DNA from 2 places in the Endozoicomonas sp. ALB115 genome. Region 1 is predicted to be linked to the other one. Evidence: predicted binding sites of a transcription regulator. Region 1 holds the regulator's gene; the other holds the start of a gene.

Region 1 (5,236 bases):
AATATTTTTGAAGAAGTTCTGCATCGCCTCAGCAGCAAAACCCGTATTCGCTCACTGTTTAAAGATGTACACGCGGAAGATCTGGAGCGCATCATTTCCCGTCTGAACGATGTGCTGACTGAGAAGCAGGAAGCGCGTGCCAAAGACGAAGAGAAGCGTAAGAAGAAGCAGGAAAGCATTGAAGCCATCAAGCAGATTATGGCCGACCGTGGTGTTTCCATGAATGATCTGGGTGTGGGTAATCTGGAACCGGAAGAGACAGTACAGAAGCGTCGCAGAAACATTCAAAAGTACACTTTTGAATACGAGAACGAAGCGGGTGAGCGCATTAAGTGGGAAGGTGCCACTACTGGCCGTCTGCCACGTGATTTCCAGGCGTACCTGGAGCGTACTGGCAAGAAGCGTCTGGACTGCGCTCTGGAACAGATCGAAGAGTAAGTTTTATTCGCTCTGAATAAAAAAGGGTCTTGCAGACCCTTTTTTATTTTCTATTTTGGCAAATACGGCGTTAATATCATCATTTACCGGAAAGATCGTGTTCAACCGGCCTGCTATACGTTGACGACGTTGGCATGCTTGATTCTCGACAGGGGAAAGTGACATATAAAACGACTGCCTTTTCCCGGATGACTACTGATACTGATACGACCTTCATGCCTTAATAACACATGTTTTACAATCGCCAGTCCAAGACCGGTCCCCCCTGTGGCATGACTGCGGCTCTTATCCACCCGATAAAAACGCTCAGTCAGTCTTGGAATATGAACGGGGTCAATGCCAACACCATTGTCCTGAACCATCAGGTGTCCACCTTCCTGATCCTGCCACCACTTCACCTGCACCTTTCCTCCAGACGGGGTATAGCGGATAGCGTTATAAACCAGGTTAGAAAAGGCACTGCGCAGCTCCACGGCATCACCCGTTAATAAGGCATCATCGTCGCATTCAAGTTGTAACTGGTGCTGATTTTCACCGCTCAATGCTTTGGCGTCGTTAACGATACCGGCAAGCAGAGACTTAAGCGTCACTGACTGACTTATTCTTTCCGGTTCCGTCGCTTCAAGCCGTGAAAGTAACAAAAGATCCTCAATCAGTCGCTGCATTCTGGTTGCCTGCTCCTGCATTTGACCAAGGGCACGATTAAAGATGGGCGGTGTATCCGGATTCATTGCTATACCGTCACTCATGGTCTCCAGGTAACCGGAAATCACGGTTAGAGGTGTTCTCAATTCATGGGAAACATTGGCAACAAAATCGGTTCTCATGATTTCAAGCTGATGCAACCGGCTGACATCCCTGACCAATAGAAGTCGATTGCCCTGCCCATAAACGGTAATGGCTATTTGAAGCTGTCGGCTCTCATGCACCGGTGAATCGATCTTAATGGGCTCTTTGCCGTGGCTATTGTTCATATAGCGGGCAAATTTTGGATTTCTGACCAGGTTTGTCAGGAGCTGTCCCTGGTCATCGGGCATTTGCAGGCCCAGTAACTCTCCGGCGGCACGGTTCCACCACTCAAGGGAACCATTCTGGTCGGCCATGACGATTCCGTCGTTTAATGCTGCCGTTGAATCCTGTATGCGTTCTATCACGCTGGCAAGTCGCTGTTTTGAGCGGTTGTGTTTGCGCTGAATTCTATAAATACCGTCAAAGATCTCACCCCATACGCCTGTGCTTTCCGGGGGATCCAGCTCTTTGTGGGCAGCCTTATCAAGCCATATCAGCAATCGGTGCAGTTGCTGGTGGCTCCAGAGAAGGTAGAATAATGTGGCAAGAAAAAGCCCCAGAAAAATCCGGTCCGCCAGCCAGCCGACCAGCAGCCCGATGGCAAGCATTGACACTATTCGACCAGTAAACCAGGATCGGGCAGAGGTGGTCACAGGCAGTTCCGCAGTTTGTTGAGCTTATGGTGATTGATCCTGACCATCATTCTTATGTCATCAGGTGGTGATGAGGAAAACGTCACTGAAGCCATTTTCATTGAATTCCAGCATTCTACGCTTTAGTGGAAAAACGGTAGCCAGTACCTCTGACGGTTTGAATGTAATTCTCATAGCCACTGCCCAGCGCTTTTCTCAGGCGGCGAATATGGACATCCACCGTTCTCTCTTCAACATACACATTGCCACCCCAGACCTGGTCAAGCAACTGCCCACGGGAATAGGCTCGCTCCTGATGAGTCAGGAAGAACTGCAGCAGCCGGTATTCCGTTGGCCCCATTTCGGCCGGGTTGCCATCAATACTGACCCGGTGGCTGACAGGGTCCAGTTCCAGTCCTTTGACGACGATAGCCGACTGTTCGTCCATTCCATGAGTTCTGCGCAGTACGGCCTTAAGTCGGGCAGCGAGCTCGCGGGGGGAGAAAGGCTTGGTGATGTAATCATCCGCACCGGTTTCCAGCCCCTGGATTTTATGGTCTTCTTCCCCTTTGGCGGTCAACATAATGATCGGAATTTCTGCTGTCAGCTGGTCACGCTTAAGTCGTCTGGCCAGTTCGATACCCGAGATATCCGGTAGCATCCAGTCCAGAAGGATCAAATCGGGTCGGTTATCCACCACCAGTGAGTGCGCCTGCTTTGCATCAGCTGCTTCCAGGCACTGATAACCAGCCATTTCCAGCGCCATAGCGACCATTTCCCTGATGGGTGCTTCATCATCCACAATTAGAATTGTTTTGCCAGACATGAGAATACCCCGGGGTTGAATGAGAGAAGATTGCTTTGGTAACCGTTTATCTTTATGACAGGTATTACAGCGAGGGAATGTTACAGAAAAATGACGTTGAGGAAAATTTGATGGACTTTTTGCGGGTTGTCCAACCCATGAGTTACTGTTTTCCCGTCGTTGAAGTGATAAAGGGGAGGTGAAGGTTGAGCGCTTTCGGCTCAACCTTCAAATTCAGGTGTTTCAGTCAGTCATCACAGAGAACAGACCAGACCGAGAAATATGGCGGCACCAACCCAATGATTAGAAAGAAAGGCTTTGAAACAAGGATCCCTTTCACGGTTGCGGGTTAACCATTGCTGGTGGGTAAAACCTGCGGCGGCGGCAACAAGGCTGACATAGAATGGCCAGGCTAATTCCAGCTGTAAACCCAGCATCAGCAGGGCTATCAGGGTAAACGTCTGAAAACAGGCAATAATCAGATTATCCATTTCGCCAAATAAAATGGCGGTGGACTTAATGCCGATCTGCAGATCATCATCTCGGTCCACCATGGCATACTGGGTATCGTAGGCGACAGTCCATAACAGATTGGCGATAAACAACAGCCATGTCTGAGTGGTCAGTGTGTCGGCCTCGGCGGCAAATGCCATGGGGATGGACCAGCCAAATGCGGCACCCAATACCACTTGCGGCAGATACGTGTGTCGTTTGGCAAAAGGGTAGGCTGAGGCGAGTAGCAGGGCGGCAAAGGAGAGATAGATGGTCAGGGCATTGGTGGTCAACACCAGGAGAAAGGCCACGAAAAACAGGCTGGCGGCGTATATCAGGGCTTCTTTCGGGGTTATCTTTCCGGTCACCAACGGACGTTGCCGGGTTCGTTTTACATGACCATCAAAATGTCGGTCAGCATAGTCATTAACAACACAGCCAGCGCTGCGGGTCAGCACCACCCCAAGAATGAAAACCACCAGATTACCAACAGAGGGTATGCCTTCGGCCGCGAGCCAGAGCGCCCAGAGTGTTGGCCATAGCAGTAGATAAATGCCAATGGGGCGATCAAGGCGAGCCAGTTGAATAAAGTCTTTCCAGCGTGGTACGTGCTGATCCAGCAGCTCTGCACATTTATCAGCGCCTGTTATCGATTGTATAAATTTCATCTGCGCCCTTGGAGTTCTGTGTTTTGGAAATATAGTCAGGGCCTTCCAGCCGACACATGTTTTGCCGATAAAAAAATGAGCACAGGCTGCCATGTGTCCAATATCTATGTAGTCTTGTCGGCCTACCAGAGCAAATTGCTTATAGCGGGAGACTATCATGTTTACAGAAGACTTACGCCCTCTTCAAGAACAACTTTTCAATCACTCCATCTACCAGAAAATTAACAGTGTGGAGACGTTGTCGGCCTTTATGGAAGCTCATGTATTTGCTGTATGGGATTTTATGTCGCTGGCGAAAAGATTGCAGCTTGAGTTTACTTCCATGCAGCTACCCTGGGTGCCAGTTACGGATGCCCCGTCTGCCCGCTTCATTAATGAAATTATTCTCTATGAAGAGACGGATAAGGATCTTCATGGCACGCCCATGAGTCATCTGGAAATGTATCTCGCTGCCATGAATGAAGTATCCGCGGATACCAGCAAAATCGAACAGGTAATTTATAGCATCAAGACAGGGGTTCCCTGGCAGCAGGCCCTGGTGGTTGCTGAGGTACCGGAATACATTCAGGCATTTGTTTCGGATACGCTGAAGATCGCCCAGTATGGTTCGTTACCGGAAGTGGCCAGTTATTTTCTTTTCGGCCGTGAAGATGCCATTCCGCAGATGTTTTCTTCCCTGTTGAATCATTGGGAAATCCCCCCGGCGTCCGTTCCTGCCATGACCTACTACCTTGAGAGACATATTGACCTTGATGGGAATGAGCATGGCCCGGCAGCAGAGAACCTGCTGAAACAGTCTATAAATGGGGACAAAACTGCCGAAGCATCGGCCGTTGCCAAGGCGAAAGAGGCTATTTCAGCACGAATAAGATTTTGGGATGGTCTTGAGAAGCAATTGGACAAAGTTACCGCTGGACAGGGGGCTGTTGACAAAGCAGAGCCTATACTACCCGGTTTTATCTGAGACCTATGTACGGGACAAAACCTGAAGCAGGGTCTGAAATCCAATCTGATCATTTTTTGAACCTTCGTTTTTCAAAACCCTGCGGAGCATGTCTATTCCCAGTCTGAACAGAGCTTTGGCTGGCCGCATATGCTTATTCAGAGGGAGTTCTTTCGCTTCACCATAATGCCAGTGACCAGCAATCAAACACCAGGCAAATGTCAATGCAAGCATGCCCATTAGCTTTTCCATGCGGTCTAGATCCGTCATGTGGGTAGACTTAAGATCAAAGCCTCGACTTTTCAGGCAACCAAACAGCGTTTCTATCGACCAACGCTTAAAGTAGTCCTCAATCATGGTGTCTGGTTTCTGGGTTGCCACGACAATTAAAAGCCCCTTGATTGTGCGCCTTGCAGCAATATACAGATAAATACCTGAGACTTTGCGTTTGCTGTGCCAGGTCACTGTC
Region 2 (5,236 bases), on a different contig from region 1:
CTTCACGCACATTGACCACCCATCCCGCCCATCCAAAACTACCTCCTCCGCCTGCCAGCAAAACGGATCTGCCAGCACCGCCACCAACCGAAACTCTCCATAATCACCCGGAGGCGGAGGTTCGACAGAGTGCATTTACCGTCAGGTCAATTTATCAGCGGGTCATACCTTACAGTGACCGGTATATCCCTGACCAGCGCCTCAGAGCAGAGATTCACAGTGATTTTCTGGCCCTGGAGGACTGGATTCTTAACCCATGGGTCGACGATCAGTTATTGTTTGATGTCAGCCGGACCGGTCAACAATGGAAGCATGATGAAACTCTGGTCAATTGGGCAATGAAAGAAACACTCTGGGCTGAACTTGATGATGGTCCAGTGCATCCGGTCGTCACCGCGAAAATAAACCTTAAATCCAGGGAAGTCGGCAGGCTCAGGGAAACCAGCGATCTGCCGGATGCCGCGTTTGCACAGCTTGAAAAGTGTCGTGAATTACAGCAACTCCAACAGCGTAAAGCCGAGAATTCAGGGCGGTTCGGGAAGGATCTGGAGCTGACACCGCTGGTGGGTAAAGAACTCAGGAAACTGACAGAATCCGAAAGACTGGATAAGCTGTTGCCCCACGCTATTTTGCAGGGGTATACCAGAACTGCACAATGGTGCCTGGAAAACGGGGCAAATATCAAAACAGCGATGACAACGTTGCGCCAGCTGAAATCCCGGTCAGATCCCAATCAGCCCGGCAACATAACAGAACACCTGACCACCACAGCAACCGCCCCATCAATCAACAGGCGATCCCAGGGCATCGGCTCGTTCAGCAACGATATCAATACAACATTGCTGGAGGTTATTGCTGAGACTCATATCGATATGGCCATTCAGGCAGACTGGCTGCTGGCCAATGGGGCAAGCCTGACACCCGAAGCCTCCGCTGCGCTGCTCAACCAGGCTCTGAATACCTCCCTTTACTGCGGGTATCTTGCCAACGCCCGATGGCTGATTGATCAGGGAGCCAATCTGCAAGCCCAGCATCAATTTGAGCAGGCCATGAGCCATTATAATACCCGGGTAGCCCAATGGCTGATGGATAATCACCAGGCCAAACAGAACCCCGGTAAAGCCACCTCGGCATTGCTCAGTTATTTTGATGGCTATCTTTCCCGGGAAGAAGTGGTGGAGCCCATCTACACCCACCAGCCAATAGACTGGTTATTAGAGGTGGGAGGCGCATCCCTTGAGGAATTGCGACCATTTGCGCCACGTATCCTGGAGAGAGCATTGGAGTTCAGTGATCCCTATATCGCAGGATGGCTGTTAAAACACCAGCTCACCACCTTCAAGTCCCAACCGGAAAAACCGCAAGAACTGTTGGATAAAGAGATCGTCAGAGCCAGGGAAAAACCGAAAGAAGACAGAAAATATATGATCGACTTTTTGCAAAAACAGGTCGATCAAGAGAGCGCTTCAGACTGTTAAGTAGTTGGCCAAATGGAATCGTATATTTCTGGCTAAGTGGGCAGTTACTATGCAAGGCACAATGAAGGGAGCATAGCCGTAGCTATGTGACCGGAGTTGTAACGCAGCAGAGTGACTGACCACTTAGTCAGAAAATAGGATTTCATTTGGTTAACTACTTAGCCCCCGAAAAAGAAAATCTGCTGATTGTTTGTGAAGAAGTTGTCATAAAACTGTAATAAAGACTCGATACTTTTAGCATCAACTTTATATGCACCGGGGTGCACTCTCTATGTCTGAAATGACATCTGCTTCTTCACAGGGCGCTGATTTCGAAACCATGACCACGCGACATTACGGTCGTATCTGGCTGCGCGTTGTTCTATGGATTTACGCTCTGCTGGTAGCTGTTAGTGTCATCGGCTCCGGCTTTAAAATGGCGGTGGGTGGTAGTGAAGCCGCAGCACAGCTGTTCAGCTTTGCCAACAATGCCGTTATGGGTCTGCTGGCGGGCACACTGGCGACAGCGCTCGTACAATCTTCCAGTACAGTCACCTCTGTTATTGTCGGCCTGGTCGCTGGCGGCCTGCCGGTTCACCTGGCCATCCCGATGATTATGGGTGCCAACATCGGCACAACCATCACCAACACCATCGTAAGTCTTGGTCATATTCGCTGCCATAAAGAGTTCAAGCAGGCGTTTGCCGCCTCTACCGTTCATGACTTCTTTAACTGGCTGGCGGTTCTCATTCTTCTGCCTCTGGAGCTGTTCACAGGCGTTTTGAGCAAGCTTTCTGTATCGGTAGCCAGCATGCTGGTTGGCGGTCAGAATATGTCAATGAAAGGCCTGAATTTTATTGACCCGTTAACCTCTCCGGCTGAAGACATTGTCAAAGGTTTTGTATCGGTACTGCCGGACAGCACACTGGCAGGTATTGCCATGATTGGTATCGGTATTGTCCTGATCTTTTTCTCGGTGGTTCGTCTGGGCAAGCTGCTCAAAAAGGTCATGGTGGGTAAAGCCAAAGATGCCCTGCACAAGTCCATTGGCCGGGGTCCGATCAGCGGCATTCTGTCCGGTATGACCATGACCGTGATGGTTCAGTCGTCCTCAACCACCACCAGCCTGATGGTTCCAATGGTGGCCAATGGTCTGTTTACTGTACGACAGATGTACCCTTTCACCCTGGGTGCCAATATCGGTACAACCATTACCGCCCTGCTGGCTGCCACGGCAATTACCGGTCCTGCGGCCCTGCCGGCACTGACCATCGCCATGGTGCATTTCTTCTTTAACCTCTGTGCCGTAGTTCTGATTTACGGGATCAAGTGGCTGAGAGAGATCCCGCTGTATATGGCTGACAAACTGTCTGATCTGGCAGCCAGAAACAGAATGTATGCATTTGCCTATCTGTTCATCGCCTTCTTCATTCTGCCAGGTGTCCTTATTTTCCTGACAGCGTGATCGGTAAGATTCCTCCTGCAAAAAAACCTGCTGTGCCTTGGCTGCACAGCAGGTTTTTTTTTGCAGGCTTAACCCCATGAAACAGAACGTGGTGTACGGGTATTAACGCTTTTATGCACCAGCCCGGATATTTCATAAACTGCCCCGAATATCGCGAAGGACTTTGTCGCTCTAAGGGATTTTGTGAAGGAGCGCCGTACCGGGGAGTACGGTCGACTGAGCAAAACTCCCTTAGAGTGGCAAAGGACAAGCGAGATCGGGAGCACGTTTATGAAATATCCGGGCTAGACTACGGGTCGCCTTTTTGGACAAGAACTATTTGACGATGGCCGTCCAGGAAGACGGAGAACAGGACAGCCTCCCGGGGAAACTCCTGTCAAGTTTCAACAAAATAGCAACAGATGGGGATGAAAATGAATATCAACCTGTTTGCCAATGGCACCACTTTTGGCGTGCCCTACAGTGTCCCTCCTGAGAGGTTTACGGAGGGTCAAGGGTGTAGGGAGAAACTGCATGACGGAAGTCGTCTTATTAAATCGATTCCGGTGCCAGACAAAACAGCCTACTTTGCCAATCCGTTTATGCCCAGGCCTTGTGGCGAGGCAAGCCATTCAATTGGAGATTTTGATTTTGAGCGTATGCTCAAAATGGTAGACACAGAAATGATTCACCTCAATCCGGATCTCCGATTTATGCCCGCTGAGATTTTTAGCCGCTGTGAAGCAATCCCCCTGAAAATACTGGCGGACAGGAAGGTTGCTGTCGTGGTTAGTGACAATAAATACCAAACGCTCGGAGAGGTTGGTGAGCAGAACAGGCGTCAATCGTTTTATTATCATTCCAATACGCCTATGCATCCTGAATTATGTGATGAACGTATAGCTGAACTGGCAAAACTTGGATTTTTCCTTATGCCCTGGGAGGGGGAAAGAATGAGTACATTTAAATTTTTGAGGAAAGAAAGCCAGCCTGTTTTCAATATCAATTTTAGCGGCACTTTCGGTGAATCACTTCATTGCTTCGACCTGTTAATCTCAGACGAGCAGCTCCCTGAATACAAACATTTAGTCGGCCATGATTTATTGCAGTACCCCATCATCGAAACTGGCCAGGTTCCCCAGGCAGCTTATGTCTCTTCCGTGTATTCACCGACGAACGATAATCACCTGTTTCTCATCAGGCCTGCTGATACCAAACTACCCATGCTGCAAGGGACTGAGCTTATCGAAACGAAGTATCAGGCAATGATTGATCGGGCCGTTAACGCTGGCCAACCAACAAGTATTAAAAATGAGGGGGTGGTCAAATCGTTACGGGAAGCGGAGTTTTTTATGGCTCCTTACCAAGAGTCTATAAGGTTTTGTCAATCGGCCATCGAGACGTTGAATGCCTACCCGCAAGAGCACCCCAATCTCTCTGTTGCCATTAATAAAGCAATCTGTCGATTGGCATTCTCCGAACAATACATGACTGATTGTGCGGGCCTGGTCAGGCAAGCCATTGTGTATGATGAACTGATGCAGCTTGAAAATACCAGTACGATGGAAGAACTGAAAATTAAACAGGAAGAAATCAGTAAGCAGTTTATCCATAAGGAGGTGGAATGGCATAAGAAAGCGGTGCAGGAAGAAATCCTTTCGGGAAAAGACTCGTATTTCCCAATGATCAACATGCATTCGCTCATCATGACGTCACTCGGTGACCTGTTAATGGAAATGGGTTATCGCAACTCACCGGGCGAAAACGCATTGAGAGACAAAATCGTTGCTCGGAAAGCAGAGGCAGAAACTCTTTGTGCCCAGACAGATGAGCTGCTTTCTGATCGGAAGACCATTCATTCATTAAAGCTAAAGAGTATTTGGGTTTCCATTGAGAGCGCAGATGCAGAGGATGACGTTGAAAATCCCTGAACCTACAGATTCTGAATAAAGGAGCGGATTGCGTTTTTGGATAAGAACTATTTAACGATAGCCAGTGTCCAAGACGACGGAAAACAGAACAGCCTCCCGGGAAAACTCCTGTTAAGTCTCAACATAAATAGCAACAGATGGGGATGAAAATGAATATCAACCTGTTTCCCAATGGCACCACTTTTGGCGTGCCCAATACCTGCAGCACACCTCATTACAATTTTACGAAGGGTGAAGGGCATAGGGAGATGCGGCATGACCGAAGTCATCTTATTAAATTGATTCGGGTGCCAGTCAAAACAGCCTACTTTGCCAATCGGTTTGTGCCTGAGCCTTATAATAATTATAAGTTTAGGTATTTATCTGGAGATTATGATTTTGCGCATACGCTCGAAGTGGTAGAC

What was found. Region 1 encodes PhoB, which activates phosphate uptake and scavenging genes when phosphate is short. Its sites were predicted from a motif close to TGTCATANNNNTGTCANA; they were not measured.
Region 2: ACO6VE_RS06210 (Na/Pi symporter) is a predicted target of PhoB. The motif match lies at 1,681-1,698, and genes of this name have one in related genera.

What each region holds. Positions count from the first base shown of each region.
Region 1 is NZ_JBLYZG010000044.1:1,060-6,295, reverse strand. It holds gene ACO6VE_RS17255 (H-NS family nucleoid-associated regulatory protein) at 1-438, shown strand, start outside; gene phoR (phosphate regulon sensor histidine kinase PhoR) at 552-1,880, opposite strand; gene phoB (phosphate regulon transcriptional regulator PhoB) at 1,996-2,685, opposite strand; gene ubiA (4-hydroxybenzoate octaprenyltransferase) at 2,919-3,824, opposite strand; gene ACO6VE_RS17235 (DUF3050 domain-containing protein) at 3,982-4,788, shown strand; gene ACO6VE_RS17230 (transposase) at 4,792-5,236, opposite strand, start outside.
Region 2 is NZ_JBLYZG010000009.1:36,135-41,370, forward strand. It holds gene ACO6VE_RS06205 (hypothetical protein) at 1-1,478, shown strand, start outside; gene ACO6VE_RS06210 (Na/Pi symporter) at 1,750-2,922, shown strand; gene ACO6VE_RS06215 (hypothetical protein) at 3,336-4,832, shown strand; gene ACO6VE_RS06220 (hypothetical protein) at 4,982-5,236, shown strand, end outside.